DNA from 3 places in the Streptomyces sp. NPDC019224 genome. Region 3 is predicted to be linked to each of the others. Evidence: riboswitches for the same ligand, from Rfam matches in the RefSeq annotation. Region 3 holds a riboswitch; each other region holds the start of a gene.
The links. Region 3 has a riboswitch for thiamine pyrophosphate ahead of thiO (glycine oxidase ThiO). Riboswitches for the same ligand answer to the same signal wherever they lie in the genome.
Positions count from the first base shown of each region.

Region 1 (10,273 bases), on a different contig from region 3:
GGTGCCGCTCGGGCAGGAGTGCACGCTGGGTGATTTCGACGGCAACCTGGAGGAGGAGCTGGGGCGCATTCTGGCCGAAGAGCAGAACGCCGGCTGAAGAGGCCCGTGTTCTCGGGCCCTCCATGACACTCGAACAAGACACCTGCCGATCGGGTGAATCACGCTCCGTGTTCCGGTCAGGATTTCGCCCGCCGTCGTCGACCCCTGCCGCTCCGCACGGGTGCCGAAGCCTCGGCTTCCGCGCCGGGCCCCGTGCGGTCCGCGGAGACGACCAGTGCCGCGAGCGCGGTCGTCACCGGCACGGAGGCGACCAGTCCGATCGAGCCGACGAGGGTGCGCACGATCTCCTCCGCCACCAGCTCGCTGTTGGCGACCGTGCCCACGCTGCTCTGCGCGACCGTGAACAGCAGCAGGAGGGGCAGCGCGGCGCCCGCATAGGCCAGTACCAGGGTGTTGACCACCGAGGCGATGTGATCGCGTCCGATTCTGATCCCTGCCCGGTAGAGCTGCTTCGCAGTCATGGTGGGATTCGCCTGGCGCAGTTCCCATACCGCCGAGGTCTGGGTGACGGTGACGTCGTCGAGCACCCCGAGGGAGCCGATGATGACGCCGGCCAGCAGCAGGCCGCTCATGTCGATGTGCGGATACAGGCCGTGGATGAGGCCGGTGTTGTCATCGGTGTTCCCGCTCAGGCTCGCCCAGCCGATGAAGAGTGAGCCGAGCAGCCCGATCAGGAGCAGGGAGATCAGGGTGCCGATGACGGCGACGGAGGTGCGGGCGGTCGGCCCGTGGCAGATGTAGAGCGCGATCAGCATGATCGCGCCCGCCCCGACGATCGCCACCAGCAACGGGTTCGAGCCCTGCAGGATGGCTGGGAGGATGAACAGGGTCAGCACCGCGAACGACAGCGCCAGCGCCACCAGGGCCATGACTCCGCGCATCCTGCCCACGAGCACCACCGCGAGGGCGAAGATCCCGGCCAGCAGCGTCAGGGGGAACTTCCGGTTCACATCCGTCACGGAGTACTGGAGGTCATGGGGTGCGTCGGGCGCGTAAGCGACCACCACCCCCTGACCCTCACGCAGTTGACGGGGTGCGTCCGGCTGGACCACCTCGACGAACCGGCGTCCCTCGTCGGGACCGCTGGTGACCTCGACGGTGGCCTTCTCGCAGAGCCCTCCGCCGCCCTTCCGCGCCCCGCCGGGCGGGGAGGTCTCGCCGTCGACGGGGAGCTGGGCGGCGTTCACGTCCTTGCAGTCCACCTCGACGACGCTCACCACCTTTCCCTGCTGGGTCTGCCGGTCGAAACCGACACCGGTCCGTTCGTGCGCCGGCGTGCCATCCGGCCAGAGCGCGACGAGACCGACGAGGACGGCGGCCGCGAAGGGGATCAGCACGGCGGCGATCACCTTGCGCAGATGGGCGGAGACGGGCACGGCCGGGCCATGGCTGTGCGTGTGGGCATGCTGATGGCCCTGCGGTTCTGAGTCGCGATGAGGGGGCGTCACCAGCCGATCATCGCAAGAAGGGAGGGGCCCTCTTTCTGCTCGCCCGTCCGGGGGTTAGCGTGGGGGCACCTTTGCACACGCGGGAGCTCGGAGCACCGGGCTGAGAGGGCGCTGACCGCCGTACGTCCGTACGGGAGACGCTGCGCCGACCGCCGAACCTGTTACCGGGTAATGCCGGCGTAGGGAGTAGGTCTCATGACCACATCGGACACACGCACGCCTGCCTCCAGCCAGGGCGACGAGGCCGGGAAGTCCATCGGCTGGCACAAGGGATACGTCCAGGGGCCTCGCCCGGACATCCGGGTGCCGGTTCGCCAGGTGCACCTCACCAACGGCAAGGACGTGACGCTGTACGACACGTCGGGGCCGTACACCGACCCCGCCACCGCGACCGACGTCCGCCGCGGGCTCGCGCCCCTTCGGGCTGACTGGATCATCGCCCGCAACGACACCGAGGAGTACGCGGGCCGCCCCGCCCGCCCCGAGGACGACGGGCTCAAGCACACCTCGCCGCGGGGTGGACTGCGCAACCTGGACGCCGTTTTCCCCGGCCGGCCGTCCCGGCCGCGGCGCAGCCGGGACGGCCGGCCCGTCACCCAGCTGGCGTACGCCCGCAGGGGCGAGACCACCCCGGAGATGGAGTACGTCGCGGTCCGGGAGAACGTGGCGGTGGAGGTGGTGCGCGAGGAGATCGCCGCAGGCCGCGCGGTGCTGCCCGCCAACGTCAACCATCCGGAGAGCGAACCGATGATCATCGGAAAGCGGTTCCTGGTGAAGGTGAATGCCAACATCGGCAACTCCGCGGTGACGTCCTCCATCGAGGAGGAGGTGGACAAGATGACGTGGGCGACCAGGTGGGGCGCCGACACGGTCATGGACCTTTCCACCGGCCGCAACATCCACACCACCCGGGAGTGGGTTCTTCGCAATTCACCCGTACCGGTCGGCACCGTTCCCCTCTACCAGGCCCTCGAAAAGGTCGACGGCCGGGCCGAGGAGCTGACCTGGGAGATCTACAAGGACACCGTCATCGAGCAGGCCGAGCAGGGCGTCGACTACATGACGGTGCACGCCGGCGTACGCCTCCCGTACGTGCCGCTCACCGCCCGCCGCAAGACCGGCATCGTCTCCCGCGGCGGCTCGATCATGGCGGCCTGGTGCCTGGCGCACCACAAGGAGTCCTTCCTGTACGAGCACTTCGAGGAGCTCTGCGAGATCCTCGCCGCGTACGACGTGACGTACTCGCTCGGCGACGGACTGCGTCCCGGGTCGATCGCGGACGCCAACGACGAGGCCCAGTTCGCCGAACTGCGCACGCTCGGCGAGCTGAACACGGTCGCCAAGAGGTTCGGCGTGCAGACCATGATCGAGGGCCCGGGCCATGTCCCCATGCACAAGATCAAGGAGAACATCGACCTCCAGCAGGAGATCTGCGAGGAGGCGCCGTTCTACACGCTCGGCCCGCTGACCACCGACATCGCGCCGGCGTACGACCACATCACCTCCGGCATCGGCGCCGCGATGATCGCCTGGTGGGGGACGGCGATGCTCTGTTACGTGACGCCCAAGGAACACCTCGGGCTGCCGAACAGGGACGACGTGAAGACCGGGGTCATCACGTACAAGATCGCGGCCCACGCCGCCGACCTGGCCAAGGGGCATCCGGGAGCGCAGGAGTGGGACGACGCGCTGTCGGACGCCCGGTTCGAATTCCGCTGGGAGGACCAGTTCAACCTGGCGCTCGACCCGGACACGGCGCGGGAGTTCCACGACGAGACCCTGCCGGCCGAACCTGCCAAGACGGCGCACTTCTGCTCGATGTGCGGTCCGAAGTTCTGCTCGATGAAGATCAGCCACAGCATCACCGAGCAGTTCGGCGCTCAGGACGGCGCGGCGGCGACGGCCGAGGAGGCCGCCGAGGGAATGCTCCGCAAGTCGCGTGAGTTCGCGGCGGGCGGGAACCGGGTCTACCTGCCGGTGGCCGACTGACCTGGCGCGGGACGGCCGGCGTACGGCCCCGGCACCGGCTGCCGGGGCCGTACGGTCGGGTGCGGGCTGCGCGGAGGGCGTGACGGACGGGGCGAGACCGAGTGCGAAGTGATCAACTTCCCTGCTCTCCCGGACATGGGCCGGAGCGATCGGCTACGTCCCCTTCCGCCCCGTGCCTGTGATCAGGTACCTGCTGAGTGCCGACCGTGTCGCCCACCGCCCCCGGTCGTGCCGTCGCTTCTCCGCCCCGTCCCGTCCTGCCCCGGCGCGGGTGTACGGCCGTGCGCCGGTCGAGCGGGCGGTGAGGAAGGTCGGACGGAGCCTGTGACGGCGGGGGCCGAGGCTCGGGGGCGCCTGCGCCCGGCCGGTGCCGGCTCCCGCCGCGGTCAGTCCAGTTCGTGTTCGGGGCCGCCGAAGTCGGGGCTCGTGAAGTCCGGGCTGGTGTACGTGGGGCGGGGTGCGGCCGCCGGGCCCGCGTCCGGGCCCGCGAAGTCGGGCCTGCTGTAGCCGATCTTCGGCAAGCGGCCCGCCGGGCGATGCGGGGCGGGGATCGTGGGGCCGGTGCCGGGCTCGGTGAGCGCGTCGTGCAGGAAGGGCACGATGCCCCGCTCCAGCAGGGCCTGCCGCCACGCTTCCTTGGCCCGGGCCACGTCGTCGGGCAGTTCCTCGTCGGCTTCGTGGGCCGTCAGGGATGTCGAGCCGTTGCGCAGGGCGGTGATGAGCAGGCCGACCGCGGCGACGAAGATGGCGGCGGCGGTGACGGCGGCGAAGAACCAGCCCGCGCCGACCATGGTCCTGGCGAACGCCGGGGGTGGCTCCAGCATCTTCAGGAGGTAGCCGGCCAGCAGGAAGATGGCCGCCGCCGTGCCCGCCAGCATCGGCGCCAGAACGGTGACGACCGCTCCTATGCCGGCACCCGACTGGCGGAGGCCGTCCGGGGCGGTGCCCGGGACCGCGTCGCGGTCGGAGGCGCGCAGTTCGTCACGGGCCTTCACGTACTGCTCGTACTCGGAGGCTGCCGTGGCGGTGATCAGGGCGACGGCGGCCAGCGCCATGGTGCGCAGCTGGGCGGCGTTGAGGCGTTCGCCGACGGCGGCCAGTTCCGGTCGTTCATGAGCGTGACGCAGTGCGTCGTCGAGGAGCCGTTCGTACTCGGGCCGGTCCTCGGTCAGCAGGTGCGGAGCGCTGTTCATGTGCATCCCCCGATGCTCCGTCGGGCCTGTGTGCCCGCTCTGGCCGGGCAGTTGGGCGGAAACGGAGGAGAGCCTGCTACTGATACGCCGATGGTAGAGCGCGCACAGCACGGGGTGACAGAGGGTTTCCGGAAATAGGCCCGTGCTCGGCGTGGTCAGCTCAGGGTGCGTCTTCCCCGCCGAACGTCAGTCATGCAGCGGCAGTTGGACGACCAGTAGCTTTCCGGCCATGGTCACTCCGCCGTCCATGGCGATGGCGAGCCCGTCCGCGTACACATGGGGTCCGTCGACCTGGGGACCGGCGCCGTCCTCGCCGTCCTCGGAGCCGACCTCGCCGGTCAGGTACGGAATGGGACTGTGACCGTGGACGACGCGCCGGCCGCCGTAGGCCGCCATCAGCTCCTGGACGGCCTCGGCGCCCGAGTCGTCCCGGAAGGCGAACCGCTTGGTGAGCTTGCGGAACAGGTCCCAGCACTCGTCGGCGTCGTTGCGCGTGAGAATGGCGTGCACCGTGTCGTTGACGTCCTCGATGGTGGAGCCGTAGTCGAGGTACGCCGTCGTGTCCGAGTGCATCAGGAGGTGCCCGTCCTCCTCGACGACCGCGTCGAGCCGGGACATCCACTGGAGGTGGACGTCCTGGAGGCGCTCCATGTCCGCCTTCTGGCCGCCGTTGAGCAGCCAGGCGGCCTGGAAGGTCGCGGTGCCCGCGCCGGAGTTCACCGGGGTGTCGCCGAATCGCTTGGCGCCGATGAGCAGCAGCTCGTGGTTGCCCATCAGGGCCTTGCAGTAGCCGCCGGCGGCCGCGGCCTCGGCGGAGAGCCGCATGACGAGGTCGATGACGCCGATGCCGTCGGGACCCCGGTCGGTGAAGTCGCCGAGGAACCAGAGGCGCGCGTTGCCGGCGGCCCAGCGGCCTTCGGAGTCGATCAGGCCCTGCTCGCCGAGCGCGGCGAGCAGCTCGTCCAGGTAGCCGTGGACGTCACCGACCACATACAGCGGGCCGAGGCCGGGATGGGCGGCGGGGCGCGGTTCGGACACGGGCTGCACCTGGGCTGGTTCGGCGGCACTGATGACGGGGAGATCGCGCGCCGTCGGCGTGTATCCCTCGGGCACGTCGCCCTCCGGGAAGGCGTTTCCCGGGTGCGGCGAGGCGGGCGGCGCAGGTGACTGCGCATAGGGCGGTACGCGGAAGTCGCGCAACGTCGCCGTCCGCACCACGGGTTCCTGACCGGCCCCCTGTGTCATCGACCCCTCCACACCACCGTCGCGCCGCCGTACACCTGACGGGCCCTGCTGGTCGGGTTGGTCCGCGGTGTCGTGCGCCCATCATAGGAATGCGGATCGTGCTCTGGGACGCACCAGGGGTGGTGAATCCTTCCGCATGCCAGGTTCGTCGGCCGATTGGTCCCAATTGGGCTGATCAATCCCCTGCCGGGGAACGAGGCGCACTGACCGTGGTGCGGGGAGGACGGCGTTGCGATGACGTCCGGACGATGAGCTCCGTCGGTATGACCCGCTCCACCGGACCGTCCTGGTCGACCCCCTCGATCGCGTCGATGAGCAGCTGGACGACCGCCGTGCCGATTCTCCGCGGCTTCAGCGAGAGCGTCGTGATGGGCGGCTCGGTCGTCGCGTAGACCGTGGATTCGCTGCAGCAGACCAGCAGCAGGTCCTCGGGGACGCGCAGTCCGTAGCGGCGGGCAGCCGCCAGCAGGTCCGTGCCGTTGGGGTCGAAGAGGCCGTAGACGGCGTCCGGGCGGTCCGGGCGGGCCAGCAGCCGGTCGGCGGCCACCGCGCCCGCGCACGGGTCGTGCGCCGGATAGGACTCGTAGACCGGGTCCTGGCCCACGCGCTCGCACCAGTGCAGGTAGGCGGTGGTGGAGAGCCGGGTGTACGTGTCGGTGGTGGTGCCGGTGAGCAGGCCGATGCGGCGCGCCCCGGCAGCGGCGAGATGGTCGAGGAGGTCGAGCACGGCGGCCCGGTGGTCGTTGTCCACCCAGGCGGTGACCGGCAGCGACCCGGCGGGACGGCCGTCGGAGACCACGGGGAGCCCTTGGCGGACCAGCTCGGTGACGACCGGGTCCTGGTCGGAGGGGTCGATGACGACGGTGCCGTCGAGCGCCACGTTCGACCACACGTCGTGGCGCGAGGTGGCCGGGAGGATGACCAGGGCGTAGCCGCGGGCGAGTGCCGCGGAGGTGGCCGCCCTCGCCATCTCCGCGAAGTACGCGAACTCGGTGAAGGTGAAAGGTTCATCCCCGTACGTCGTCACGGTCAGGCCGATGAGGCCGGACTTGCCGGTACGGAGCGTGCGGGCCGCCGCCGAAGGGCGGTAGCCCAGGCGCTCTGCGACCTCGCGGACATGGCGGCGGGTGGCGTCCGGGAGCCTGCCCTTGCCGTTGAGCGCGTCGGAGACGGTCGTGATGGAGACGCCGGCGGCGGCGGCCACGTCCCGGATACCGGCACGTCCCTGCCTGCCGCCGCGCCGGGGGGTCTCCGTCCGGCTCACCTGGTGCTTCCCTGCTGCTGTCATGGCGAGCCGATAGTAGGGCGCGGGCGGCCAGTTGGCCCGGTCGCATATTCACGCGTTGACAGGCACGTTTCTGCAAGGTCATCGAGCGTCAAACGCCTTGCGAAACAAGGAGTTTGGTGGAATCTATCGTCATGTGTCATGCATCCGACTGGATGGGCCTGCTGACGGAGAGAGGTCTCGAAGAGGTCTCAACTCACCTCTTCGAGGGACGCGCGCCACGGAGTGAGCCACCGGCGCGCGCCATGGTCGGACGCGCTCCCCCTCATTCCGGGGTCCACCGGACGAATCCGCTGTCCACCCGTTCGCAGCTGCGCCCAATCCTCATAAGGTGAGCAGTATTGATGTGTACGGATGGTCGAGGAGGACCTGCGGTGAGCGAGACAAGCCCCAAGCTGCGTGCCGAGCTGGACGGTGTTCCCGCCTATGTGCCGGGCAAACCGGCATCGGCGGACGGACCGGCCGCGTTCAAACTGTCCTCCAACGAGAACCCGTATCCGCCGCTGCCGGGAGTGATGGAGACCGCGCTGGCCTCGGCGGCGCACTTCAACCGCTACCCGGACATGGCCTGCACGGGTCTGATGAACGAGTTGTCCGACCGCTTCGGTGTGCCCGTATCGCACCTGGCCACCGGGACCGGTTCGGTCGGCGTGGCCCAGCAGCTGCTGCAGGCCACCTCGGGCCCGGGTGACGAGGTCATCTATGCCTGGCGCTCCTTCGAGGCGTACCCGATCATCACGCAGGTGAGCGGCGCGACCTCGGTGAAGGTGCCGCTGACCGACGGCGAGGTGCACGATCTGGACGCGATGGCCGACGCGATCACCGACCGGACGCGGCTGATCTTCGTCTGCAACCCGAACAACCCGACCGGCACCGTCGTGCGCAGGGCCGAGCTGGAACGATTCCTCGACCGGGTGCCGAGCGATGTGCTCGTGGTGCTGGACGAGGCGTACAAGGAGTTCATCCGCGACGTCGAGGTCCCCGACGGTATCGAGATCTACCGGGACCGCCCCAATGTGGCGGTGCTGCGGACGTTCTCCAAGGCGTACGGCCTGGCGGGGCTGCGGGTCGGCTTCGCGGTGGCTCATGAGCCGGTGGCGGCGGCGCTGCGCAAGACGGCGGTGCCGTTCGGTGTCAGCCAGCTCGCCCAGGACGCGGCGGTGGCCTCGCTGCGCGCCGAGGACGAGCTGCTCGGCCGGGTCGGCTCGCTGGTGTGCGAGCGGGACCGGGTGTACGAGGCCCTGGGGCGGCAGGGCTGGACCGTGCCCGAGTCCCAGGCGAACTTCGTCTGGCTGCGGCTGGGCGACCGCACCCTGGACTTCGCGGCGGCCTGCGAGAAGGCCGGTGTGGTGGTCCGGCCGTTCGCGGGCGAGGGTGTGCGCGTCACGATCGGTGAGGACGAGGCGAACGACCTGTTCCTGAAGGTGGCGGAGTCGTTCCGCGAGGAGCTGTAGCCGGCGTTCCCCGGCAACCGGGCCCCGTACCTCGCGAGAGGTGCGGGGCTCTTTCGTATGCCCGATGCGGAGGCGCCCGGTGCGGAGGCCCCGGGTGAGGGGGCCCCGGTCGAAGATCCCGAAAACGTGTGCGCCATAATTGCTTGTGAATGTGAACGCGTTCACAAGCGTGTCCTGCTTCCTCCCGTGATCAGTGGGATTTAACGGACAAATCGCCGACGTGACGGCGGTGACGTAAGGAGAAGACGACGTGGAGCTAGCTCTGGCGCCGGAGACCCTGGCGCGATGGCAGTTCGGTACGACGACCGTCTACCACTTCCTCTTCGTTCCTCTGACGATCTCTCTCGCGGCGCTCACCGCCGGCCTGCAGACCGCCTGGGTGCGGACGAACAAGGAGAAGTACCTCAGGGCCACCAAGTTCTGGGGAAAGCTCTTCCTGATCAACATCGCCATGGGTGTCGTCACCGGCATCGTCCAGGAGTTCCAGTTCGGGATGAACTGGTCCGACTACTCGAGGTTCGTCGGCGACGTCTTCGGGGCCCCGCTCGCCTTCGAGGCCCTGATCGCGTTCTTCTTCGAGTCCACCTTCATCGGTCTGTGGATCTTCGGCTGGGACAAGCTCCCGAAGAAGATCCACCTTGCCTGCATATGGATGGTGTCCCTCGGTACCGTCCTCTCCGCCTACTTCATCCTGGCGGCCAACTCCTGGATGCAGCACCCGGTCGGTTACCGCATTAACAAGGAACGCGGACGCGCCGAGCTCACCGACTTCTGGCACGTGCTCACGCAGAACACCGCGCTCACCCAGTTCTTCCACACCATCACCGCCGCCTTTCTGGTCGGCGGGGCGTTCATGGTCGGGATCGCGGCCTTCCACCTGGCCCGCAAGAAGCACATCCCGGTGATGCGGACCTCGCTGCGGCTGGGGCTGATCACCATCGTGATCTCGGGGCTTCTCACCGCCGTCAGCGGTGACCAGCTCGGCAAGGTGATGTTCAAGCAGCAGCCGATGAAGATGGCGGCGGCCGAGGCGCTGTGGGACGGGCAGAACTCCGCCCCCTTCTCGATCTTCGCCTACGGGGACGTCAGCAAGGGCCACAACTCCGTCGAGATCTCGATTCCCGGGATACTGTCCTTCCTCGCCGACGACGACTTCCACTCGTACGTGCCCGGCATCAACGACATCAACAAGGCGGAGCAGGAGCGCTTCGGCCCCGGTGACTACCGGCCCAACATCCCCGTCGCCTTCTGGAGCTTCCGGTGGATGATCGGCTTCGGCATGGCGTCCTTCGGTCTCGGGATCCTCGGCCTGTGGCTGACCCGGAAGAAGTTCATGCTGCCGCCGGGGATGCGCACCGGTGAGGACGAGGTACCGCATCTGGTCCTGTTCAGGAACAAGGCGCTCAGTCCGAAGCTCGCCAAGTGCTACTGGATCGTCGCGCTCTGGACCCTGCTCTTCCCGCTGATCGCCAACTCCTGGGGCTGGATCTTCACCGAGACGGGGCGTCAGCCCTGGGTCGTCTACGGAGTCCTGCAGACCCGTGACGCGGTCTCCCCCGGCGTCTCCCAGGGCGAGGTGCTCACCTCGTTGATCGTGTT
Region 1 covers NZ_JBEYCF010000020.1:77,226-87,498, reverse strand. Annotated here, with positions in the region: gene ABZ564_RS15675 (SsgA family sporulation/cell division regulator) at 1-97, shown strand, start outside; gene ABZ564_RS15670 (YibE/F family protein) at 177-1,511, opposite strand; TPP riboswitch at 1,578-1,711, shown strand; gene thiC (phosphomethylpyrimidine synthase ThiC) at 1,704-3,497, shown strand; gene ABZ564_RS15660 (hypothetical protein) at 3,884-4,696, opposite strand; gene ABZ564_RS15655 (metallophosphoesterase) at 4,877-5,935, opposite strand; gene ABZ564_RS15650 (LacI family DNA-binding transcriptional regulator) at 6,111-7,223, opposite strand; gene hisC (histidinol-phosphate transaminase) at 7,595-8,674, shown strand; gene ABZ564_RS15640 (cytochrome ubiquinol oxidase subunit I) at 8,925-10,273, shown strand, end outside.
Region 1: linked by a shared signal. The riboswitch ahead of thiC (phosphomethylpyrimidine synthase ThiC) and the one ahead of thiO (glycine oxidase ThiO) in region 3 are both predicted to bind thiamine pyrophosphate.

Region 2 (10,273 bases), on a different contig from region 3:
GGCGACTCGAAGCCGGGCGAGAAGGCCGCCGGCGAGCCCCTCGCCGAGTGGGAGCGTGACCTGCTCGAGGGTGACAAGAAGGCCGACGCCGAGGTCCAGTCCTCCGTCGAGACCGAGAAGGACGCCGCCGCCGACGCGGAGCCGGCCGCCATCGCCGCCGAGCAGGCCGAGGCCGAGGCCCCGGCCGCGGACGCCGAGCAGGCCTGACACCCGTCACGGCTGAAGACGGCGGGGACGGTACCCCCGGGGCGTGTGGTGAAACACGCCCCGGCACCGCCCCCGCCGTCCACCCGTAGATCTTTCAGACTTCGAGAGAGAACACAGACTCATGGCGAACTACACCGCCGCTGACGTCAAGAAGCTCCGCGAGCTCACCGGCGCCGGCATGATGGACTGCAAGAAGGCGCTCGACGAGGCCGACGGCAACGTCGACGGAGCCGTCGAGGCGCTGCGTATCAAGGGCCAGAAGGGCGTCGCCAAGCGCGAGGGCCGTTCCGCCGAGAACGGCGCGGTCGTCTCCCTCCTTTCCGAGGACAAGACGTCCGGCGTTCTGGTCGAGCTGAAGTGCGAGACCGACTTCGTCGCCAAGGGTGACAAGTTCCAGGCCGTCGCCAATGCCCTGGCCGCGCACGTCGCCGCGACCTCCCCGGCCGACCTGGAGGCGCTGCTCGCCTCCGAGATCGAGGCCGGCAAGACCGTCCAGGCGTACGTGGACGAGGCCAACGCCAACCTCGGCGAGAAGATCGTCCTGGACCGCTTCGCGCAGTTCCAGGGTGCTTACGTCTCCGTCTACATGCACCGCACCATGCCCGACCTGCCGCCGCAGATCGGTGTCATGGTCGAGCTGGACAAGGCCGACGCCGACCTGGCCAAGGGCATCGCCCAGCACATCGCCGCCTTCGCGCCGAAGTACCTCTCCCGCGAGGACGTCCCGGCCGAGGTCGTCGAGGCCGAGCGCCGCGTCGCCGAGGAGACCACCCGCGCCGAGGGCAAGCCCGAGGCCGCCCTCCCGAAGATCGTCGAGGGTCGCGTCAACGGCTTCTTCAAGGAGGCCACCCTCCTCGGCCAGCCGTACGCGCTGGACAACAAGAAGTCGGTCCAGAAGGTTCTGGACGAGGCCGGTGTCACCCTGAAGCGCTTCACGCGTATCAAGGTCGGCATCTGAGTCCGTCCGCGAAAAACGGCGGACCCGATAGGGTCTGGTGCAGTCGACGGCCGCACACCGCCGTACGACCGCAGATCTGACGAGGAGGCCATTGCCGCTGTAGGGACACCAGACCCACCGGCAATGGCCTTCTTCGTATGTGCACGAGGAGAATCCCCATGAACAAGGGCGCGGACGCCGCCAAAGAAGACCACAAGCGCGAGGACGGCAAGGTGCCCGGACGCTTCATGCTGAAGCTGTCCGGAGAGGCGTTCGCCGGCGGCGGGGGTCTCGGTGTCGACCCCGACGTCGTGCACGCCATCGCCCGCGAGATCGCGGCGGTCGTCCGGGACGGGGCGGAGATCGCGATCGTCATCGGCGGCGGCAACTTCTTCCGCGGCGCCGAACTCCAGCAGCGCGGCATGGACCGGGCCCGCTCCGACTACATGGGCATGCTCGGCACCGTGATGAACTGCCTCGCACTCCAGGACTTCCTGGAGAAGGAGGGCATCGACTCCCGCGTCCAGACCGCCATCACCATGGGCCAGGTCGCGGAGCCGTACATCCCGCTGCGCGCCGTACGGCACCTGGAGAAGGGCCGGGTCGTCATCTTCGGCGCCGGCATGGGCATGCCGTACTTCTCCACCGACACCACCGCCGCCCAGCGCGCCCTGGAGATCGACGCCGAGGCGCTGCTCATGGGGAAGAACGGCGTGGACGGGGTCTACGACTCCGACCCGAAGACCAACCCCGCCGCGGTGAAGTTCGACGCGCTGGAGTACAGCGAGGTGCTCGCCCGCGACCTCAAGGTCGCCGACGCCACCGCCATCACCCTCTGCCGTGACAACGAGCTGCCGATCCTCGTCTTCGAGCTCACCGCCGCCGGCAATATCGCCCGCGCCGTCAAGGGTGAGAAGATCGGCACGCTCGTGAGCGACCAGGACACCCGCGCCTGACAACGGGTGCTTCCACCGGTGAGGCCCGGTGGAGCCCGGGGCGCGGGACCGCCCCCGGAAGATGGACAACGGCCTGCCGGTCGGACACCGTGCAGGTGAGGACGCGACGCAGGACCCGCCGGGCCCGCCGGGCCCGTTCAAGACACGCAGGAGCACGTGGTGATCGAAGAAACCCTCCTCGAGGCCGAGGAGAAGATGGAGAAGGCCGTCGTCGTCGCGAAAGAGGACTTCGCCGCGATCCGTACCGGCCGTGCGCACCCGGCGATGTTCAACAAGATCGTCGCCGACTACTACGGCGCGCCGACCCCGATCAACCAGCTGGCCTCGTTCTCGGTGCCCGAGCCCCGTATGGCCGTCGTGACGCCGTTCGACAAGACCGCGCTGCGCAACATCGAGCAGGCCATCCGCGACTCGGACCTCGGCGTCAACCCGAGCAACGACGGCAACATCATCCGGGTCAACTTCCCCGAGCTGACCGAGGAGCGCCGCCGCGACTACATCAAGGTCGCGAAGACCAAGGCCGAGGACTCCAAGATCTCGATCCGGGCCGTCCGCCGCAAGGCCAAGGAAGCGCTCGACAAGCTGGTCAAGGACAAGGAGTCCGGCGAGGACGAGGTGCGCCGTGCCGAGAAGGAGCTCGACGACACCACCGCGAAGTACGTCGCGCAGGTGGACGAGCTGCTGAAGCACAAGGAAGCCGAGCTGCTCGAAGTCTGATGAACGACTCTTCCTGGGGCGCTCCGCAGGGCGCCGGCCACGGGGTGGCGCCGGAGATGCGGACCGCTGCGGCGGGTCCTGCCTACGATGTGTATGACGCCCAGCAGACTCGGCCCATGCCCATCGTGCCGGACGTTCCCGACGCAGGTAGAGACGCTGAAGACCGTGATCACCGGGAACAGGGGGCCGGACGCCTGAGCGGCGGCCCCCTGTTCCGCGACGAGAAGCCGCAGGAGCCCATGCCCACCGCGCCGCCGCCGCCCCCGCAGAAGAAGCGCGCGGGCCGGGACCTGGGAGCCGCCATAGGGGTCGGCCTGGGGCTCGGCGCCCTGGTCGTCGTCTCGCTCTTCTTCGTCAAGGAAGTCTTCGTCGGCGTCATCGTGCTCGCCGTCGTCGTGGGGCTGTGGGAGCTCACCTCCCGCCTGGAGGAGCGCAAGGGCATCAAGGCGCCCCTCGTACCACTCGCGGTCGGCGGCGCCGCCATGGTCGTCGCCGGGTACGCGCGCGGGGCCGAGGGCGCCTGGGCCGCCATGGCCCTGACCGCCCTGACGGTGCTCGTGTGGCGGATGGCCCAGCCGCCCGAGGACTACCTCAGGGACGTCACGGCGGGCATCTTCGCCGCGTTCTACGTGCCCTTCCTGGCCACCTTCGTCGCCCTGCTCCTGACGGCCGACGACGGGCCGCAGCGGGTACTGACCTTCCTGCTGCTGACCGTGGTCAGCGACACCGGGGCGTACGCCGTGGGCTGGCGGTTCGGCAAGCACAAGCTCGCGCCGCGCATCAGCCCCGGCAAGACCCGCGAGGGCCTGTTCGGGGCGGTCGGCTTCGCCATGGTGGCGGGTGCGCTGTGCATGCAGTTCCTGATCGACGACGGTTCCTGGTGGCAGGGGCTGCTGCTGGGCCTCGCGGTGGCGGCCAGCGCCACTCTCGGTGACCTGGGCGAGTCCATGATCAAGCGCGACCTCGGCATCAAGGACATGGGGACGCTGCTGCCCGGTCACGGCGGGATCATGGACCGGCTGGACTCGCTGCTGCCGACCGCTCCGGTGGTCTGGCTGCTGCTGGTCCTCTTCGTCGGCTCCGGCTGAACGGCCCCGGGCACCCCCGCCCCGACCTGCGATTTCACCAGCGAAGGTCCGTCGCCCACAGGGCGGCGGGCCTTCGCCGTTCCGTCTGCGACACTGGAAGAACCATGCCTAAGCCCGGAGAACTCACTTTCGTCGCGCCCCGCGGAGCCAAGAAGCCGCCGCGGCACCTCGCCGACCTCACGCCCGCCGAGCGCAGGGAGGCCGTCGCCGCGATCGGCGAGAAGCCGTTCCGCGCCCAGCAGCTCTCACAGCACTACTTCGCGCGGTACGCGCACGATCCGGCCGAGTGGACCAACATCCCGGCCGGATCGCGGGACAAGCTCGCCGAGGCGATGTTCCCCGACCTGATGTCCGTCGTCCGGCACATCAGCTGCGACGACGACACCACCCGCAAGACCCTGTGGAAGCTGCACGACGGGACGCTGGTCGAGTCCGTCCTGATGCGCTACCCGGAGCGGGTCACGATGTGCATCTCCTCGCAGGCCGGCTGCGGGATGAACTGCCCGTTCTGCGCCACCGGACAGGCCGGTCTCGACCGCAACCTCTCCACCGCGGAGATCGTCCACCAGATCGTGGACGGCATGCGGGCGCTGCGTGACGGCGAGGTCCCCGGCGGCCCCGCCCGGCTCTCCAACATCGTGTTCATGGGCATGGGCGAGCCGCTGGCCAACTACAACCGCGTCGTCGGCGCGATCCGCCGGCTGACCGACCCCGAGCCCGACGGCCTCGGCCTCTCGCAGCGCGGGATCACGGTCTCCACCGTCGGTCTGGTGCCCGCGATGCTGCGGTTCGCCGACGAGGGCTTCAAGTGCCGTCTCGCGGTCTCGCTGCACGCCCCGGACGACGAACTGCGCGACACCCTCGTGCCGGTCAACACCCGGTGGAAGGTGCGCGAGGTGCTGGACGCGGCGTGGGAGTACGCGGAGAAGTCCGGCCGCCGCATCTCCATCGAGTACGCCCTGATCCGCGACATCAACGACCAGGCCTGGCGCGGCGACCTGCTGGGCCGGCTCCTCAAGGGCAAGCGCGTCCACGTCAACCTGATCCCGCTGAACCCGACCCCCGGCTCCAAGTGGACCGCGTCGCGCCCTGAGGACGAGCGGGCGTTCGTCGAGGCCATCGCGAGCCACGGCGTGCCCGTCACCGTCCGTGACACCCGGGGCCAGGAGATCGACGGCGCCTGCGGGCAGCTGGCGGCCTCCGAACGCTGAGGGCGGGCGATCCGGGGCCCCGGGTGCCCGGGGACTCGGCCGAAAACGGCCGTGTAGCCTGGGGCCGAAATCAACTGCATATTCCGACAGGGGAGCGCCACAGCGCTGAGAGTGCGGCACCAAGGACAGGTTGGCCGCAGACCCTCTGAACCTCGCCCGGGTCATTCCGGGTAGGAAGTTCGGACCATACTCAAGCTGTTGCGCCCTGCCCGCTTCCGGTTCCCGCCGGTGCGGGCAGGGCCGCGTCTCTTCCTGGTCACTCCAGGAGGAATCACACATGAGCACCACCCAGAAGGCCGCGGTGGCGGCCGTCGCCGCCGCGCTGGGCGTCACCGCGCTGGCCGGCTGCGGAAGTTCCGACGACTCGGCGTCCGGCTCCACGAAGGACGCCGGCTCCAAGACCGTCACGCTCGTCAGCCACGACTCCTTCAACGCCTCCAAGGACGTGCTGAAGGAGTTCACCCGGCAGACCGGCTACACCGTCAAGGTCCTCAAGAGCGGTGACGCGGGCGCCGCCCTGAACCAGGAGATCCTGACCAAGGGCTCCCCGCGCGGCGACGTGTTCTTCGGCGTCGACAACACCCTGCTCTCGCGGGCCCTCGACAACGGCCTGTTCACGCCGTACGAGGCCAAGGGGCTCGACCGGGTCGCGGCCGATGTCCAGCTGGACGCGGACAAGCACCGGGTCACCCCGGTCGACACCGGCGACATCTGCGTCAACTACGACAAGAAGTACTTCGCCGACAAGAAGCTCGCGCCGCCGCAGACCTTCGCCGACCTGGCGAAGCCCGCCTACAAGGACCTGCTCGTCACCGAGAACGCGGCGACCTCCTCGCCCGGTCTCGGTTTCCTCCTCGGTACCGTCGCCACCTTCGGCGAGGACGGCTACCAGGACTACTGGAAGAAGCTGAAGGACAACGGCGTCAAGGTCGTCGACGGCTGGGAGCAGGCGTACAACGAGGAGTTCTCCGGCTCCGCCGGCGGCAAGAAGGCCAAGGCCGACCGGCCGCTCGTCGTCAGCTACGCCTCCAGCCCGCCGGTCGAGGTGCTGTACGCCGACCCGCGGCCCAAGACCGCGCCCACCGGCGTCGCCACCGGGACGTGCTTCCGCCAGATCGAGTTCGCCGGTCTCCTGGACGGGGCGAAGAACGAGGCCGGCGGCAAGGCCCTGCTGGACTTCCTGATCGGGAAGGAGTTCCAGGAGGACATGCCGCTGACCATGTTCGTCAGTCCGGTCGCGAAGGACGCGAAGGTGCCCGAGCTCTTCACGAAGTTCGGTGCCACGGCCGACAAGCCGGCGACCGTCGCCCCGGACACCATCGCCAAGAACCGTGAGCAGTGGGTCCAGTCATGGTCCTCGCTCGTAGTGAAGTAGCGAAGACTCCCGTACGCGGACCGGGCGCGCGCGGGAAGTCCGCACGCGCCCGGTCCCGGCGCGGGAGCGCGGTGCGGCTCGGTCTGATGGCCGTACCCGTCGCGTTCTTCGCCGTGTTCTTCGCCTACCCCGTCGCCGCGATCGTGGGCCGGGGGCTCAAGGCGGACGGCGTCTGGCAGTTCGGCCGGTTCGGCGAGGTGCTGGCCCGGCCGGAGATCCGCGACGTGCTGTGGTTCACGCTGTGGCAGGCGCTCGCCTCGACCGCGCTCACCCTGTTGATCGCGCTGCCCGGCGCGTACGTCTTCGCCCGGTTCGACTTCCCCGGCAAGCAGGTGCTGCGGGCCGTGGTCACGGTGCCGTTCGTGCTGCCGACCGTCGTCGTGGGCACCGCCTTCCTCGCGCTGCTCGGGCGCGGCGGGCTGCTCGACGAGCTGTGGGGCGTACGGCTGGACACCACCGTGTGGGCGATCCTGCTGGCCCACGTGTTCTTCAACTACGCGGTCGTCGTCCGCACCGTCGGGGGGCTCTGGGCGCAGCTCGACCCGCGCCAGGAGGAGGCCGCCCGGGTGCTGGGCGCGAGCCGGTTCACCGCCTGGCGGCGCGTCACCCTGCCCGCCCTCGCCCCGGCCGTGGCCGCCGCCGCGCTGATGGTCTTCCTCTTCACCTTCACCTCCTTCGGCGTCGTGCAGATCCTCGGCGGGCCCGGCTTCTCCACGCTGGAGGTGGAGATCTACCGGCAGACCGCGCAACTGCTCGCCCTGCCCACGGCCGCCGTGCTGACGCTCGTGCAGTTCGCCGCCGTCGGCGCGATCCTCGCCGTGCACGCCTGGACCGTACGCCGCAGGGAGCGCGCGCTGAAGCTGGTCGACCCGGCGATGACGGCGCGCAGGCCGCGCGGCGCCGGGCAGTGGACGCTGCTCGCCGGGGTACTGCTGAGCGTGCTCCTGCTGATCCTGCTGCCGCTCGCCGTGCTCGTCGAACGCTCGCTCGGCGGCTCCGGCCTCGCCTACTACCGCGCGCTCACCTCGGCGGACGCCAACAGCGGTACGTTCCTCGTCGCACCCATCGAGGCCATCGGGAACTCGCTGCGCTACGCCCTCGTCGCGACCCTGATCGCCCTGGTTGTCGGGGGACTGGCCGCCGCCGCGCTCACCCGGCGGGCCGGCCGGCTCGTCCGGGGCTTCGACGCACTGCTGATGCTTCCGCTCGGCGTCTCCGCGGTCACCGTCGGCTTCGGCTTCCTGATCACCCTGGACAAGCCGCCGCTGGACCTCCGTACCTCCTGGATCCTGGTGCCGCTCGCCCAGGCGCTGGTCGGGGTGCCCTTCGTCGTACGGATCATGCTGCCGGTCCTGCGCGCGGTGGACGCCCGGCTGCGCGAGGCGGCGGCGGTGCTCGGAGCCTCGCCGCTGCGGGCCTGGCGCGAGGTGGACCTCCCGCTGGTACGGCGGGCGCTGCTGGTCGCCGCAGGGTTCGCGTTCGCCGTGTCACTCGGGGAGTTCGGGGCGACCGTGTTCATCGCGCGGCCCGACAACCCGACGCTGCCGGTGGCCGTCGCCCGGCTGCTCGGCCGGTCCGGGGACCTCAACTACGGCCAGGCCATGGCCCTCAGCACCATCCTGATGCTCGTGTGCGCGGTGTCGCTGCTGCTGCTCGAACGCATCCGCACCGACCGCTCCGGGGAGTTCTAGAAGATGCTCACGCTCGAATCGGCCACCGTCCGCTTCGGTGACCGGACCGCGCTCGACGGAGTGGACCTGGAGGTCGCCGACCACGAGATCGTCTGCGTGCTCGGGCCGAGCGGCAGCGGCAAGTCCACCCTGCTGCGCCTGGTCGCCGGGCTCCAGGAGCCGGACGGCGGCCGGGTCCTGCTCGACGGCACCGACCAGGACGGCATCCCGGTGCACCGGCGCGGCCTCGGCCTGATGTTCCAGGACCACCAGCTCTTCCCGCACCGGGACGTCGGCGCCAACGTCGCCTTCGGCCTGCGGATGCACGGCGCCGGGCGGGGCGAACAGGACCGCCGGGTCGCCGAACTCCTCGACCTCGTGGGTCTTCCCGGCGCCGAACGCCGCGCCGTCGCCGCGCTCTCCGGCGGCGAGCAGCAGCGCGTCGCCCTCGCCCGGGCCCTCGCCCCCAGCCCCAGGCTCCTGATGCTGGACGAGCCCCTGGGGCAACTGGACCGCAGTCTGCGCGAACGGCTCGTCGTCGAACTGCGCGCCCTCTTCGGCCGGCTCGGCACCACCGTGCTCGCCGTCACCCACGACCAGGGCGAGGCGTTCGCGCTGGCCGACCGGGTCGTCGTGATGCGCGAGGGGCGCGTCGCCCAGGTGGGCACCCCGCTGGAGGTGTGGCAGCACCCCGCCTCCGCCTTCGTGGCGCGGTTCCTGGGCTTCGACAACGTGGTCGAGGCCACCGTCGAGGGGGAGGCGGCGGCCACGGACTGGGGCGAGGTGCCGGTGCCGGCCGGGTCACCGCAGGGGGCGTGCGATCTGCTGGTGCGGCCGGCCGGGGTGCGGATCGGCGGGCCGGAGAAGGGGCTGCGCTGTGTCGTGGGGGCGCGGACCTTCCGGGGCAGCCATGTCGCCGTGACCCTGCGTCCGGAGCGTGGTCCGGTGCTGGAGGCCGAATGCCCGCTGCGCGGGACGCCGGAGGAGGGGGCGCGGGTCGGCGTCACCTTCGACGCCTCGGAGAGCGTGGTGCTGCCCGCCCGGTTCTGAGGGGGAGCCGCGTTGACGCTCCCCTCCGAGGGGCCGCCGCGTTTACGCTCCCCGGAGGCGGGCAAGGGCGCCGGGTGCTTCCTCGGCCGTGTCGACCAGTGCGATGCGGGACTCCATCCTCCGCCCGACGGCCAGCGTTTGCAGCAACTGCCAGGCGGGAAGCTCCCGCGTCCAGTGGTCGCGGCCCACCAGCACCATCGGAACCGGTTCGCCGCGCGAGCCGTAGTAGTTCGGGGTGGCGCTGTCGAAGATCTCCTGGACGGTGCCGGCCGCGCCCGGGAGGAAGATCACGCCCGCGTTCGACCGTGCCAGCAGCCCGTCCTCGCGCAGCGCGTTGGTGAAGTACTTGGCGATGTGCCCGGCGAACGGATTCGGCGGCTCGTGGCCGTAGAACCAGGTGGGGATCGACACGGAGGGGCCGCCGCACGGCCAGCGCTCCCGTACCGCGAAGGCCGCCCGCGCCCAGTCGGTGACCGAGGGGGTGAAGGACGGGACCGTGCCGAGCGTCGCGCACGCCTCGTCGAGCATCGCGTCGGGGTGCGGCGCCGCGTACGCTCCCAGGTTGGCCGCCTCCATCGCGCCCGGGCCTCCTCCCGTGGCCACGGTGAGACCGCTGCGGGCCAGGGTCCTGCCGAGCCGGGCCGCCGCCGCGTAACCGGCGCTGCCCCGGGCCGTCGCGTGCCCGCCCATCACACCGACCACCCTGGCCCCGGCCAGCACCTCCTCCAGCGCGTCGGAGACCGCGTCGTCGTGGAGCGCCCGGAGCATCGAGGCGAACGCGTCGCCGTCCGACCGGGTCCGCTGGAACCAGTCGTAGGCGAGGGCGTCCGGCGTGTCCGCGTAACCCTTCCGCGCGAGTCCGTCGTAGAGCGCTTCGGGGGAGTAGAGCAGGCCCCGGTACGGGTCGAACGGCAGACCGGGGACGGGCGGGAAGACGAAGGCGCCGCCGGCCCGGACCTTCGCCTCGGGCCCGGGCTCCATCGGGCAGCCGAGGAACACGGTGCCGGAGGTGTCCGTGGCCAGCAGGGCCGCGCTCCGCTGCGTCAGGTCCACGGACTGCAC
Region 2 covers NZ_JBEYCF010000024.1:91,543-101,815, forward strand. Annotated here, with positions in the region: gene rpsB (30S ribosomal protein S2) at 1-207, shown strand, start outside; gene tsf (translation elongation factor Ts) at 329-1,165, shown strand; gene pyrH (UMP kinase) at 1,324-2,100, shown strand; gene frr (ribosome recycling factor) at 2,260-2,817, shown strand; gene ABZ564_RS17715 (phosphatidate cytidylyltransferase) at 2,817-3,905, shown strand; gene rlmN (23S rRNA (adenine(2503)-C(2))-methyltransferase RlmN) at 4,010-5,116, shown strand; TPP riboswitch at 5,195-5,311, shown strand; gene ABZ564_RS17725 (thiamine ABC transporter substrate-binding protein) at 5,394-6,491, shown strand; gene ABZ564_RS17730 (iron ABC transporter permease) at 6,578-8,182, shown strand; gene ABZ564_RS17735 (ABC transporter ATP-binding protein) at 8,186-9,211, shown strand; gene ABZ564_RS17740 (LOG family protein) at 9,254-10,273, opposite strand, start outside.
Region 2: linked by a shared signal. The riboswitch ahead of ABZ564_RS17725 (thiamine ABC transporter substrate-binding protein) and the one ahead of thiO (glycine oxidase ThiO) in region 3 are both predicted to bind thiamine pyrophosphate.

Region 3 (10,273 bases):
CCGAAGGGCTCCCCGAAGCCGCCTGAGCGCGGCCCGTCAGCTCTCCGGCTGCTCGATGAGCTGCGCGATGTACAGCGGCTCGCCCAGCTTCTCGACCAGCTCCAGCTGGGTGTCGAGGTAGTCGATGTGGTGCTCCTCGTCCGCGAGGATCGACTCGAAGATGTTCGCCGACGTGATGTCGCCCTTGCCCCGCATCAGCTCGATGCCGCGCTTGAGGCGGTCGATCGCCTCCACCTCGATCTGCCGGTCCGCCTGGAACATCTCGGTGACCGTCTGGCCCACCCGTACGTGGAAGAGCCGCTGGTAGTTCGGCAGGCCGTCGAGGAAGAGAATGCGGTCGGTCAGGATCTCGGCGTGCTTCATCTCGTCGAAGGACTCGGCGCGCGTGTATTTCGCGAGCTTCGTCCAGCCGAAGTTGTCCTGCATCTTGGCGTGCAGGAAGTACTGGTTGATGGCAGTCAATTCGGCGGTCAGCTGTTCATTGAGGAACTCGATGACCTCGGGGTCGCCCTGCATTGCAGAGGCTCCTTCCAACCGGTGAACTGGGCACGTTGGCGGCATCCTCGCACCGCACCCGGTGGCCGTCCAGTAAGTGCATGCTTAGTATGAGTTGCCTGAATTATCTCCGCCCTGGTCACGACCACCCCTGCCTGTCTGTCACCATGGAGTCATGGGTCAGCCGGAAAGCCGGGAACACCGCGCGTCAGAGCAGTCCGAGCTTCCGCCGGGCCAGCGGCTGCAGCGCGGGTGGCCGGTCACCCACTACGGGCCGGTGCCCAAGTTCAAACCGGACCGCTGGGAATTCCGGGTCTTCGGCGCGACCGCCGACGGCGAGAAGCACTGCTGGAACCACGAGGAATTCTCGGCGCTGCCGTTCTCCTCGGTCGTCGCCGATCTGCACTGCGTGACCAAATTCAGCATGCTGGGCGCCGAGTGGGGCGGTGTACTCGCCCGCGATGTCGTGGCCCTCGCCCCGCCCGCCCCTCAGGTCACCCATGTGATGGTCTGGGCCGAGTACGGCTTCAGCTCGAACCTCCGGCTCGACGACTTCCTCTCCGACCGGACCCTGTTCGCCACGCACAAGGGCGGCGAACTGCTCACCGCCGAGCACGGCTTCCCGCTCCGCCTCGTCGTCCCCCACCTGTACGCGTGGAAGGGCCCCAAGTGGGTCCGGGGCATCGAGTACATGACCGCCGACCGCCGCGGTTTCTGGGAGGAGCGCGGCTACCACAACATCGGCGACCCCTGGCGGGAGCAGCGCTACTCCTACCAGGAGGAGCCCGGGGACGGCCCCGAGCTCTGACCGGGGCGCGCCGCCCGCGGAGCCGCCGGGTCAGCCGCCGTCGCGCAGCGCCTGGAGCCGGGCCACGTCCGCCGCGTGCCCCTCCTTGCCGCCCGGCGTCTCGATGACCAGCGGCACGCCCTCGGTGGCCGGATGGCCGAACAGCTCGCGGAACGGCTCCTCGCCGATGTGGCCGGAGCCGATGTTCTCGTGCCGGTCCTTGTGGGCGCCGGCGACGTCCTTGGAGTCATTGGCGTGGATGAGCTTCAGCCTGCCCTCGCCGACCGTCTCCACCAGCAGGTCCAGCGTCTCCTTCATCCCGCCCGGCCCGGCCAGGTCGTGCCCCGCCGCGAAGATGTGGCAGGTGTCCAGGCACACCCCGAGCTTCGGGTGGGCGTCCAGCGCCTCGAAGTACGGGCCGAAGTCCCAGGTCCGCGAGCAGAGCGAGGAACCCTGCCCGGCGGTGGACTCCAGCAGCAGGAACGGGTCGTCGTCGTGCGTCAGCTCGTCCAGCAGCGGTCGCAGGTGTGTGCGCACCTGGGCCAGCGCCTCCTCGCGGGGCCGCCCGCCGGTCGCCGAACCGGTGTGCACCACGACGCCCAGGGCCCCGATCTCCCGCGCCCGGCGCAGCGAGTGGCGCAGCGACTCCACGGACCGCTCCACCGTCGCCGGGGTGTGCGAGCCGAAGTTGATCAGGTACGGGGCGTGTACGTACGCCGGTACGGACTCGGCGGCGCACTGCTCCCGGAACAGCGCGTCCTGCGCCGGGTTCCCGGCCGGGGTGGCCCAGCCGCGCGGGTTGGCGACGAAGACCTGGACGGCCTCGGCGCCCATCTCGCGGGCATAGGGCAGACCGGCCTTGGCGAGGCCGCCGGCCACGGGTACATGGCCGCCGACGGGGTTGCGCATACGGATTTCTACCTTTGATCTTGGCTGGTGCTCCGGCGTTTGCGCCGGGGGTGAGGGCCGTCTCGGAATTGCTCTGCCCCGCACCGGAGGCACGGGTCCGCAGTGTTCTCCTCAGCCCATGGGGTGCTTCTGGTTCTCGATGTACTGCTTGACCGCGGTCAGGGGTGCCCCGCCGCAGCTTCCGGCGAAGTACGAGCCGGACCAGAAGTGTCCCTTCCAAAGGTATCGCCGGACATGTGCGTCGTGCTCCTTGCGCAGCAGTCGAGCGGATACGCCCTTGAGGGAGTTGACCAGTTTGGAGAGCTGGACTTTCGGCGGGTAGTGGACCAGAAGGTGGACGTGGTCGTCCTCGCCGTTGAACTGCTTGAGTTCGGCCTCGAAGTCGGTGCAGACCTCCCGCATGATCTCTTCGCAGCGCGTGAGCATGGCGTCGGTCATGGCCTCACGGCGGTACTTCGTGATGAAAACCAAGTGAACGTGCAGGTTGTTGACGACATGACGGCCGGTGCGTACATCGGGATCGGGATTCCACCGTGGTGACATAAACCAAAGAGTATAGTGATCAACGTGCAGCTTCGGTACAGCTTCCGCGTGTACCCGAGCACCGGTCAGCGCGTGGCGTTGGCGAGGGCGTTCAGGTGTGTGTGGGTTGTCTTCAACGACGCGCTTCGTGTCCGTGAGACCGCCCGCGCCGCCGGGCTGCCGTTCGTTCCGTCCGGGGAGTTGTCCAAGCAGCTCACCGCCGCGAAGAAGACCCCTGAGCGGGCATGGCTCACCGAGGTCTCATCGGTCGTGCTGCAGCAGTCCCTGCGGGACCTGGACACCGCGTACCGGAACTTCTTCGACGGCCTCAAGGGCAAGCGCCCCAAGACGGGTGCGCCACGCTTCAAGTCCCGCAAGGACAACAGGCAGGCCATCCGCTTCACCGCGAACGCCGGATGGAAGATCACGCCGGCGGGTGGCACTTCGCGAGTTTCGTCGTGGAGACCGATCCGGGAGCCGACAAGGTGAAGGGGTCGAAGAACCGGGCGAAGGCCCGGATCAAGGTTGCGCGTGCTCACGCACGGACCGCCGATGCGCGGCGCGAGGTCCATCACCAGCTCTCCACGAAGATCATCCGCGAGAACCAAGCGGTTGCGGTGGAGGACCTGGGGGTCAAGGGACTCGCGCGTACGCGCCTGGCCAAGTCCGTCCACGACGCCGGATGGTCGGCGTTCGTGAACATGTTGGAGTACAAGGCCGCTCGGTACGGGCGCACCTTCGTGAAGATCGGCCGGTTCGAGCCGACCTCCCAGGTGTGCTCGCAGTGCGGCGTCAAGGACGGCCCCAAGCCCCTGACATCCGTACGTGGACGTGCGGGGCCTGCGGGGCGCACCTCGACCGGGACATCAACGCGGCGGTCAACATCGCCAAGGCGGCCGGACTGGCCGTGACAGCCTGCGGAGCGCGGGTAAGACCGGGACTCGTCCCGGCACAGCGCGAAGAAACAGGAACCCACCCGAAGCACCAGCCGGTGACCACCGGCAGCCAGGCGGGAATCTCCGTCCTTTAAGGCGGAGAGGATGTCAAAGTCCCTTGGTCTTGATGGTGATGGTGCTGCCCTCGGGGGCCCGGTCGCCGCCGTCCACGGACTGGCTGGAGACCTTGTCGCTGAAGGAGAGGAACCCGCGATCGAGGTGGACCTCGAAGCCCGCCGCCTCCAGTTCGTCGCTGGCGTCGTCCACGTCCTTGCCGACCACGTCCGGCACGTCGATCATCCGCGGCCCGTCGGAGACCGTCAGCTTCACGGTGTCGCCCTCGGCCGCCTCGGTGCCCTCGGCCGGCGACTGGCGGGCGATGTCGCCCTCGTCCTCGGGCGAGTGCACCCGCCCGGGCTCCACCTCCGCCTTCAGGCCCTCGTCGGCCAGCGCGTCGGTGGCGTCGTCGACGGAGAGCCCGGTGACGTCCGGGACGGCGACGGGGCTGCCCTTGGAGACCACGATCGCGACCGCAGAGTCCGGGTGGCGCTCGGTGCCCGCCCCGGGAGCCGTGCGCACCACCTCGCCGGCCGCCATGTCCTCGCTGAACTCCTCGGTGACCATGCCCGGGAGCAGGCCCGCCTCCTTCAGCTGCCGCTTGGCCTCCGCGAGCCGGACGCCCACCACGTCGGGCACCTCGACGATCTCGGGGCCGCGCGAGACGACGAGCGAGACCGAGCCGTTGTCCCTGATCCGCGCGCCCGACTCGGGGTCGCTGTCGATCACCTTGCCCCGGTCGACGGTGTCGCTGAAGGCACGCTTCACACCCTTCAGCTCCAGACCGGCGTCCGAGAGCCGCTCCTCGGCCGCCTTCTCGGTCTGGCCCAGCAGCGAGGGGACCTTGGTGAACTGCCCGGAGTTGATGTACCAGACGCCGCCGCCGACTCCCAGGACCAGCAGCACCGCCAGGACCGCCGCGATCAGCCCGCGCCGCGGACCGCCGAGCGGCCCGGTCCGCCGTGGCGGCAGCGGGTGCTCCGGCGGCGGGGGCATCTCCAGCCGGTTGGTGTGGTGGGCGGTGCCCAGGTCCGTGGGGAGCGCCCGGGGGATCACCGTCGTCCGGGCGTCGCTCTGCTCCGCCTCCCCGTCCCGGCCCTCGCCCCCGGCCTCGTCCCGCGTCCCGGTCAGGGCCCGCGGCGGTACGGCGTCGAGCTGCTCGTCCGTGAGGGCGGCGCGTGCCCGGCGGGCCTCGGCGAGCAGCGCCACCGCGTCGAACGGGCGGGCTTCGGGAGAACGGGCGGTGGCGCTCGCCACCAGCTCGTCGAGCTCGGGCGCGAGGCCGGGGACGACCGCCGACGGGGGTGGCACGTCCTCGTTCAGATGCTGGTAGATGACCTGGGCGGGGGACTCCCCGTCGCGCGGCTTGTCGCCGGTCAGCATCTCGTACAGCACGACCCCGCAGGCGTACACGTCGGCGCGGGTGTCCGCCGTGCCGCGCTCGATCTGCTCGGGGGCCAGGTACGAGACGGTGCCGAGGATCGTCCCGGTGGTGTTCGTCACCGCGTCCACGGCCCGGACCAGGCCGAAGTCGGCGACCTTGACCCGGCCGTCGTCCCCGATCAGCACGTTCTCCGGCTTCATGTCGCGGTGCACGAAGCCCGCCCGGTGCGCCGCGCCGAGGGCGGCGAGCACCGACTCCAGGATGTCCAGCGCGGCCCGCGGCTGGAGCGCGCCGCGCTCGCTCAGCACATCGCGCAGCGTGCAGCCGGCGACGTACTCCATCGCCAGGTAGACGTACTGACCCTGGGCGCCCTGGTCGAAGACCCCGACCACGTTGGGGTGGTCGAGACGCGCCACCGACTTGGCCTCGCGGATGAAGCGCTCGACGAACGAGGCGTCGGTCGCGAGCGCCGGGTGCATCACCTTGAGGGCGAGCACCCGGTCGAGCCGCGTGTCCATGGCCCGGTAGACCGTGGCCATGCCGCCCACGGCGATGCGGGCATCGACGCGGTAGCGGCCGTCGAGCAGCTGCCCGACGAGGGGGTCCTGGAGGGTCGTATCCACCATGCGAGTCTACGAGCCGCCGCGGACAGGCCCGCCGCCGTGGAGCGAACCCGGGGCAGTACTGCAGCCGAGCCGTGACAGGGGCGCGCGGCCCGGGGCCGGAATCCCGGCCTCCAGCGGTCCCAGGACCCCGGAACTGTGGATTCCGGCACGTCGGCCCGGACCGGGGCGGCCCGGGCGGCGTTCAGAACGCCGGGCGCTCCGGATCGAGCACCGCCCGCCCGGCCGTCGGCGACGACGCCTCGGCGAAGTGGCGGCGCGGGATGCGACCGGCCCGGTACGCGAGCCGCCCGCCCTCCACCGCGTGGCGCATCGCGGCGGCCATCAGCTCCGGCTCCTGGGCGCGGGTCACCGCCGAGGCGAGCATCACGGCCGAGCACCCCAGTTCCATGGCGAGCGCGGCGTCCGATGCCGTCCCGGCGCCCGCGTCCAGGATCACCGGCACCCGGGCCCGCTCGGTGATCAGCTGGAAGTTGTGCGGGTTGCGGATGCCCAGGCCGGAGCCGATGGGGGAGCCGAGCGGCATGACCGCCGCGCACCCCACGTCCTCCAGCCTCCGGGCCAGGACCGGGTCGTCGTTGGTGTACGGCAGCACGGTGAAACCGTCGTCCACCAACGTCTCGGCGGCCTCCAGGAGCTCGACGGGGTCGGGCAGCAGGGTGCGCTCGTCGGCCACCACCTCCAGCTTGACCCAGTCCGTGCCCAGCGCCTCGCGGGCGAGGCGGGCGGTGAGCACGGCCTCGCCGGCGGTGTAGCAGCCGGCGGTGTTCGGCAGCACCCGGATGGACAGCTTCCGCAGCACGGAGAGCACCGAGCCCTGCACGGTCGGGTCGAGCCGGCGCATGGCGACGGTGGTCAGCTCGGTGCCGGACGCGGTCAGGGACCGCTCCAGCACCTCCAGGCTGGGCGCCCCGCCGGTGCCCATGATCAGCCGCGAGGTGAAGTCGGTGCCGCCGAGGGTGAAGAGGTCGTCGGACACGGTCAGCCCCCCTGGACCGCGGTCAGGACCTCGACCCGGTCGCCGTCGGCGAGCGCGGCGGCGGGCCACTGGCCGCGCGGCACGACGGTCTCGTTGAGCGCGGCGGCCACCCCCGTCGGCGCGTCGGTCAGCGTCGCGACGAGGGCGTCCAGGGTGGTGCCCGCGGCGACGGCGACCGGTGCGCCGTTCACGGACACGGTGAGCGGGGTGGGCTCGGTCATGCGGGCTGCTCCTGGGGTGCGGGGGCGGGTGGGAACCGACCGGGGGAGAAGGGGCGGGCCGCCTCGGGCAGCTCGCCGTCGGCCAGCAGCGAGGCCATGGCGTCCCCGGTGACGGGGGTGAGCAGCACGCCGTTGCGGTGGTGACCGGTGGCGAGGTGGAGGCCGGGCAGGGCGGTGCGGCCGAGCAGCGGGGCGTTGTCGGGGGAGGCGGGGCGCAGCCCGGCACGGGTCTCGGTCAGCGGCAGTTCGGTGATGCCGGGCACCAGATCGTGGGCGTCGCGCAGCAGCTCGTAGACCCCGCCCGCCGTGACGGTGGTGTCCCAGCCCATCTCCTCGGTGGTGGCGCCCACGACCAGCTCGCCGTTCTCGCGCGGCACGAGGTAGACCTGGCTGCCCCGGACCACCGCCCGCACGGTGCGGGAGAGGAAGGGGGCGTAGGCCTGGGGCACGGTGAGGCGCAGCACCTGGCCCTTGACGGGACGGACCGGCGGCAGGGCGTGGGCGGGCACCCCGGCGAGCCGGCCGCTGAGACTGCCCGCCGCGAGCACGACCTGGTCGGCGGCCACCTCCGTACCGTCGTCGAGCACCGCCCCGGCGGCCCGGTCCGCGACCACCGAGAGGCGGTCGGCGCGGCGGCGGTGGAAGACCACCCCGGCCCGTTCGCACGCGGTCAGCAGCGCGGCGGCCAGCCGGCGCGGGTCGACCTGGTGGTCGCCGTCCACCCGCAGCCCGCCGCGCACGCCCGGGGCGAGCATCGGCTCCAGGCGGCGGCACTCGCGCCCGGTCAGCCACTCCGACTCCAGGCCCGAGCGGCGTTGCAGCTCGTGGAGTTCGCGCAGATGGGCGCGGTCGTCGGCGTCCAGCGCGACGGCCAGGGTGCCGCAGGCGCGGAAGCCGATGTCCCGCCCGCTCGCCTCCTCCAGCTCGGCCGTGAACGACGGATAGCGCCGGGCCGACGCGAGGTTGAGCCCGAGCAGCGTCTCCTCGCCGTAGTGCAGCTCCGTGACGGCGGCCAGCATCCCGGCCGCGACCCGGGCCGCCCCGCCGCCCGGCTCGGGGTCGGCGAGCGCGGTGGACAGGCCGCGCTGCGCGGCCCGCCAGGCGGTCACCAGGCCGATGATGCCGCCCCCGACGACGAGGACGTCGGCCCCCTCGGTGCGATGGGTGCGCATGTGCGTCCAGCCCCTCCCTTCGCCGGCATGACCCGGATCAGGTTCGTACGGTCGGAGGCCGCCAGCCTCCCTCTCAGCCCGGTGCGTCCGGGCTCCCGCGAGTGTCTTACGGTGGCCACCCTAACGACCTCACCCGCGGCGCGGGCAGGGAGGGCGGTGGATGCGCGGCCGCTTCTCTGACGCGCCGTCAGGTACGTAAGGTGGACAGGTGAGCGAGCAGCAGCGGGCAGAGCGGACGGAGCGCCGGGTCGTCGTCGCCGGGGCGGGCATGGCGGGCGTCCAGACGGCGGTCGCCCTGCGGGAACAGGGCTTCACCGGCCCCGTCACCCTGATCGGCGCCGAACCCCACCAGCCCTACGACCGGCCCCCGCTGTCCAAGGCGGTGCTGCTCGGCAAGGCCGAGGAGTCCGCCTTCGACATCGACTTCGAGGCGCTCGGCATCGCCCTGCGCCTGGGCTGCGAGGTCACCGGCGTGCGCGCCGGGGACCACGAACTGGACACCACGGCCGGCCCGGTCCCCTACGACGTCCTGGTCCTCGCCACCGGCGCCGAACCCGTCGCCCTGCCCGGCTCCGACGGCGTGCCCGGCGTCCATCTGCTGCGCACCCTCGACGACGCGGCCCGGCTGCGGCCCGTCCTCGAAGCGGGGCACCCCGTCGTGGTCGTCGGCGCGGGCTGGATCGGCGCCGAATTCGCCACCGCCGCCCGTGCCGCCGGCTGCGAGGTCACCGTCGTGGAGGCCGCGGACCGGCCACTGGCCGGCGCCCTGCCCGCCGAGGTCGCGGCCCCGATGGCCGACTGGTACGAGCAGAGCGGCGCCCGGCTCCTCACCGGCGCCCGGGTGGCCCGCGTCGAGCCCGGCGCGGTGGTCCTCACCGACGGCCGCACCCTCCCGGCCGGCGCGGTCGTCGTCGGCATCGGCGCCCGTCCCGCCACCGGCTGGCTCGCGGGCTCCGGTATCGCGCTCGGCCCCGAGGGATCGGTGACCGCCGACGCGGCGCTGCGCACCTCGCTGCCCGATGTGTACGCCGTCGGCGACTGCGCCTCCTTCCCCTCCGCGCGCTACGGCACCCGTCTGGTCGTCCACCACTGGGACAACGCCCTCCAGGGCCCCCGGACCGCCGCCGCCCACATCGCGGCGGAGGACGCGGCGGACATCCCGCCCTACGACCCCGTGCCCTACTTCTGGTCCGAGCAGTTCGGCCGGTTCGTGCAGTACGCCGGCCACCACGCGGACGCGGACGCCCTGTTGTGGCGCGGCGACCCGGCCGGGCCCGCCTGGTCCGTGTGCTGGCTGCGCGAGGGGGTCCTGGTCGCGGTGCTCGCGGTCGGCCGCCCGCGCGACCTCGCCCAGGGGCGCCGGCTCGTCGAGGCGGGGGCCCGGATCGACGCCGAACGGGCCGCGGACCCCTCCGTACCGCTGAAGTCGACGGTCCTGCCGTAGGCGGTTCGCCCCTGAAGGGCCGCGTCCGGGTTTCAGCTGTCAGTCCGGGATGGCAGGCTTGTCCCCGTGACCGAGATTGACGCAAAGATCGATGCTCTCGTCCCTGCCTGGCTCCACCTGCCCGACATCGCGGAAATGCTCGATGTCGAGGTGACGCGTGTGCGGCAGCTGGTCAAGGAGGGCCAGCTCATCGCCGTACGCCGTGGTGAGAACCGGGCGCTCCAGGTGCCGGCCGCCTTCATCGACGGCAGCCGGGTGGTCAAGGGCCTCGCCGGGACCCTGACGCTCCTGAGGGACGACGGCTTCTCCGACGAGGAGATGCTCGAATGGCTTTTCACCCCCGACCCGACCCTGCCGGGCACCCCCGCGCAGGCGCTGAGTGAGAATCGCGGCACGGAGGTGAAGCGCCGCGCCCAGGCGCTCGCCGTCTGACCGACCGCACCACCGGGGAAGCGGGCCGCGCCGCGTGAGCGAGCGGCCCGCTTCCCCGTGCCGCACCACCGATCCGCCGTCCACCGTCTTCCCCGGGGGGAACCGCACCATGTCCACGCCTCGCGCGCAGCTGTCCGACGCCCGGCTCTACCTGTGCACGGACGCCCGCAGGCGCCAGGGCGACCTGCCCGAGTTCCTCGACGCGGTGCTCGCCGGCGGCGTGGACATCGTCCAGCTGCGCGACAAGGGCATGGAGGCCGCCGAGGAGCTCGACCACCTCGCCGTCCTCGCGGACGCCTGCAAGCGCCACGGC
Region 3 covers NZ_JBEYCF010000003.1:81,318-91,590, forward strand. Annotated here, with positions in the region: gene ABZ564_RS03025 ((2Fe-2S)-binding protein) at 1-26, shown strand, start outside; gene bfr (bacterioferritin) at 37-516, opposite strand; gene ABZ564_RS03035 (sulfite oxidase-like oxidoreductase) at 671-1,303, shown strand; gene ABZ564_RS03040 (deoxyribonuclease IV) at 1,334-2,191, opposite strand; gene tnpA (IS200/IS605 family transposase) at 2,303-2,734, opposite strand; partial or broken gene ABZ564_RS03050 (RNA-guided endonuclease TnpB family protein) at 2,759-3,743, shown strand; gene pknB (Stk1 family PASTA domain-containing Ser/Thr kinase) at 3,757-5,712, opposite strand; gene ABZ564_RS03060 (thiazole synthase) at 5,897-6,691, opposite strand; gene thiS (sulfur carrier protein ThiS) at 6,694-6,912, opposite strand; gene thiO (glycine oxidase ThiO) at 6,909-8,084, opposite strand; TPP riboswitch at 8,082-8,193, opposite strand; gene ABZ564_RS03075 (FAD-dependent oxidoreductase) at 8,293-9,528, shown strand; gene ABZ564_RS03080 (Rv2175c family DNA-binding protein) at 9,595-9,960, shown strand; gene thiE (thiamine phosphate synthase) at 10,070-10,273, shown strand, end outside.